Regions from separate parts of the Mesorhizobium sp. P2_D1 genome, predicted to be linked through region 1. Evidence: predicted binding sites of a transcription regulator. Region 1 holds the regulator's gene; the other holds the start of a gene.
What was found. The regulator LexA, encoded in region 1, represses DNA repair genes until DNA is damaged. The targets are predictions, from matches to a motif close to TGTTCNNNNTGTGTTCNG.
Positions count from the first base shown of each region.

Region 1 (2,201 bases):
GTCATCGCGACGATGGCCACGACATGGCTGCGGCTCGCAGCCCTTCCGTTCGCGCTTGCCGGCCTGTTGACCGTCTCGGACACGCGCGCACCGGACGTGCTGATCTCGGAGGACGCCCGGCTGGTTGCGCTGCCGATCGGGGGTGGCGAACTCGCCGTCAGCCGGGCACGCCCGAACGAATTCACGGTCGACAACTGGAAACGCGCGCTGACATCCGAGACCATCGTCATACCGGAGGTGTTCAGCAAAGGAGACGGGCAATTCGAGATAGCCGATGCCGCCGAGCTGCCGTCGGGAGCGCCTTTCTATTGCACATCGGGCATTTGTCTCGCCAAGCATCCATCCGGTGCGATCATCGCGCATGTCGAAGACCGAAAGGAGGCCTGGATGGCCTGCGGCTTCGCCGACCTGATCGTCATCAATGACGCCACGGCCTATGACCCCTGTCACAATCCGCTAGTGCTCGTCATCACCAAGCGACAACTGGCCCGCAAGGGTAGCGCGGCCGTCTTCTTCGATCGCCAATCGGCCACCGCGCCTGCGACGATCAGCTTCGCGGTGGACAGCCCATACCGGCCCTGGCACACGCAGCGCAAGTTTTCGCGCGAGGCGAGGGGCCTGCCACCCTACCGCAAACCCGAAAAGCCGGTCGCAAGCCCTGCTCAGTAGCGCCTGATCAGCCCGACGAGCTTGCCTTGCACCTTGACCCTGTCCGGTCCGAAAATGCGGGTTTCATAGGCCGGGTTGGCGGCTTCGAGAGCAATCGAGGCACCCTTGCGGCGGAACCGCTTCAGCGTCGCTTCCTCTTCATCCACCAGCGCCACGATGATCTCACCAGGGCTGGCTGTATCGGCGTTGCGGATGATGACGGTATCGCCGTCGAAGATGCCGGCCTCGATCATCGAGTCGCCCTTGACCTCCAGGGCATAGTGTTCGCCGCCCATGATCATGTCCGGCGGCACCGAGATCGAATGCGTCTGGTGCTGGATGGCGTCGATCGGCACACCGGCCGCGATGCGTCCCATGACCGGGATCGACACGGCGGAAACCACGTCGTCGTCATTGCCGGCCGAAGGCATCCGCGAAGACGCAGGCTTGAGTTGCCGGCCAAGGCCGCCTTGACCGAGGCTGCCCTGGATGACGCTTGGCGAGAACTTCTTTGCCGCGTTGAGGCCTGGCGCGATCGAATCCGGCAGCCGCAGCACTTCCAACGCGCGCGCCCGATTGGGCAGGCGGCGAATGAAGCCGCGCTCCTCCAGCGCCGTGATCAGCCGGTGTATGCCGGATTTGGAGGCAAGGTCGAGCGCTTCCTTCATCTCGTCGAAGGATGGCGGAATGCCGCTTTCCTTGAGCCGTTCGTGGATGAACATCAGCAGTTCATGTTGTTTGCGCGTCAGCATGGCAGCCCCCAGGTTACCCAAAACCAGAATCGGAAAAACAAACCCAGAACAAACACTATCTGTTCCAGTTGTGTTCCGCAACCGTTTAAAGTTTAATGAACTTGTTAAGGCGGCTGAAATTATTCGGCGCCCCGGCAGTGGGTCGCTATCGACGCTTGCCTGCCACCGCCGGGCGCTTGGTTGGATTGAAATTGCTATGGTTAATGGCCTGCTGCCCACCCTGTGTCGGGCTTGGCCTCGGCTAATGCTGGAGCTCGACAAGGGGGCTCGGTTCACTTCACCGGTCGTGGCTCCCGTGAACGAAAGGGAGCCAAAATGCCAACTTTGGCGGAGGAATTGCCCATATCGTTCCTCGCCGCATTACCGCTTGTTTGTGCTGCCGTCGCCGGCATGGACATAGACATGCAGCGTGTAGCCGATGTGGGCAACCATCAGGGTTTTCGCGCGCTCGATGTCGCGATCCAGCGCCGCTTCCATGAGCGCGGTATGATGTTCGATCGCGACGGCCTGGCGCAACGCCTCCATGGCCTCTTCGTGGCCGTACAGGAGACCGGCGGCCGCCCGCAAGGTTGGCGCCAGGCCAAGAAAGCGGTGATGGCGACGCAACTGATCCGCGATCGTGGAGTGGAAGGTCAGCAGCCAGGGGGACGCCGCCGCGCTGAGCAGTGCCGCGTGGAAAGCCTCGTGCTTTTCATCCCATTCGTCGACCACTTCGTCGGACGGGTCGTCGACCGCGGTCCTGCTGCGCGACAGCCGGTAGTGGGCAGCGACGACGGCGTCCTCCCATTCACGGCCGCCTTT
Region 1 covers NZ_JBFUDZ010000038.1:31,284-33,484, forward strand. The annotation lists gene AC1D0I_RS23630 (ComEC/Rec2 family competence protein) at 1-669, shown strand, start outside; gene lexA (transcriptional repressor LexA) at 663-1,400, opposite strand; gene AC1D0I_RS23640 (GntR family transcriptional regulator) at 1,761-2,201, opposite strand, start outside.

Region 2 (2,201 bases), on a different contig from region 1:
CGCATCCAGGCGGATTCGGTTTCTTTCCAGCGGCGCTCGAGATTGGGGATGACGCCTTCAAAGGTCTTGGTGGTCTTGTAGGAGCGCAGGCCGTCATCATACTGGAAGGTGATTTCGCGCTCGCCGGTGCCGCGCAGGATGGCCTCCTGGGCTTCCGCGCTCAAATCCCTGAACTTGTCGCCGAGCTTGAAATTGTAGGCCTTGCCCAGCGCTTCAAGCGTCTGCGCGTAATAGGGCGAGGTCGATTTCGCCCACGGGCTGACGGCGCCGTCGCGCAGCGAGACGTTCTCGTCGGGCACGACGAGGTTGGGGTCGATGGCGCGCTGGCTGCCGAGACCGTCGCAGGTCGGGCAGGCGCCAAACGGATTGTTGAACGAGAACAGCCTGGGCTCGATCTCGGGAATGGTGAAGCCGGAGACCGGGCAGGCGAACTTTTCCGAAAACAGGATGCGCTCGTGCGTCTCGTTCTTGGACTTGTTGACCGAATCCTCGCCGGTCTGGCTGGCGTCGAGCGGCTTGTCGGCGAATTCGGCGACCGCCAGCCCATCGGCGAGCCTCAGTGCCGTCTCGATGGAATCGGCAAGCCGGGTGGCGAGATCGCCACGCACGACGATGCGGTCGACGACGACGTCGAGGTCATGCTTGTACTTCTTGTCCAGCGCCGGCACATCGGCGATTTCATAGAAGACGCCGTCGACCTTGACGCGCTGAAAGCCCTTCTTCTGCAGTTCCAGCAATTCCTTGCGGTACTCGCCTTTGCGGCCGCGCACCATCGGCGCCAGGATGAACAGGCGGGTGCCTTCCTCGACCGCCAGCACACGGTCGACCATCTGGGACACCGTCTGGCTTTCGATCGGCAGGCCGGTGGCCGGCGAATAGGGGATGCCGACGCGCGCGAAGAGAAGCCGCATGTAGTCGTAGATTTCGGTGACGGTACCGACGGTCGAACGCGGGTTCTTCGAGGTCGTCTTCTGCTCGATCGAAATGGCCGGCGACAGGCCGTCGATCTGGTCGACGTCCGGCTTCTGCATCATTTCGAGGAATTGCCGCGCATAGGCCGACAGGCTCTCGACATAGCGGCGCTGGCCTTCGGCGTAGATGGTGTCGAAGGCGAGCGACGATTTGCCGGACCCGGACAGGCCGGTCATGACGATCAGGCTGTCACGCGGCAAGTCGAGATCGACATTCTTCAAATTGTGTTCGCGCGCCCCGCGAATGGAAAGGTATTTATGGTCGGCCATTGCCGGTCGCCGCCTCAGAAGCTGGAATTTCCTGGAATGGCGGGTTTTCCCGGCCATCCCCTATGTAGGTAATTTTGCCGCCACGTCGAGAGACGCCACAATTCCCGACAAAGGCGTTTAACCGTCTTTCGCGTGAACGGGCAAGCGGAAAGAACAAAGGCCGAACACGCTCCTGACAAAGCTGTGCAAAAACTGACTTGTACGTAACCTCCCGGTGATCACGTTTTTCGGTAACCGGCTATTGATGGTTGACGTCCCCGACTCAGGGGCGCAGTGTCCAGAAGTCAACCGAAGCCGGCTGTCTTTCGATGGCCTCGCCGCCAGAGGCGGCCTGCGAGACGCCGCAGGCATCTGCGATTTGTGCTTCGGGACGACACGTCGCAACGGACAAGGGAGTGGAGCCATGACGCCACCGGATCGTCCCCTAGGGTTCCAGTTGTCACTGGAGCCGCGGCAGGCATAAGTGCCAGGGTTTAGCGTTTGCGCCACCCGGCAAACCGTGACCTGCCATATCCCACAAAAATCAGAGACTGCTAGTCGGATCGTCGGCTGAATGCCGCGGAGCATCCGAAATCAAACGCCGGCAGTACACTCCCGGCAAAAATTGGATTTGAGATCCAAAAAGGCCCCGACCGTTTGCGCAAAGCACGGCGGGGCCATTTTCATGCGCGGCTTGTTTTGTCGACCATGGCGCGGCGCACGACGCTGGACAGATCATGCAGTCAGTGGCGCGGCAGCCCGGTGGCGCCAGCGCCGACATCAACTGTGATGCTGCCGGAAATCCTGACATTCGTGTTGCCGATCTTGAACTGGCCGTTCCCATTGCTGGGGGATGCGTCGTCGGGTTCGGGCTGCGGAGCCGGCTTGGCGATGCGATAGTCGCTGGTCACGCCGGGCAGGGCGCCTTTCCGCGCTGCCGGCGAGCTGTCGTCGGCAATGGCGGTGCCGCTCATGGAGCCG
Region 2 covers NZ_JBFUDZ010000012.1:13,782-15,982, reverse strand. The annotation lists gene uvrA (excinuclease ABC subunit UvrA) at 1-1,241, opposite strand, end outside; gene AC1D0I_RS11495 (hypothetical protein) at 1,964-2,201, opposite strand, start outside.
Region 2: uvrA (excinuclease ABC subunit UvrA) is a predicted target of LexA. The motif match lies at 1,391-1,408, and genes of this name have one in related genera.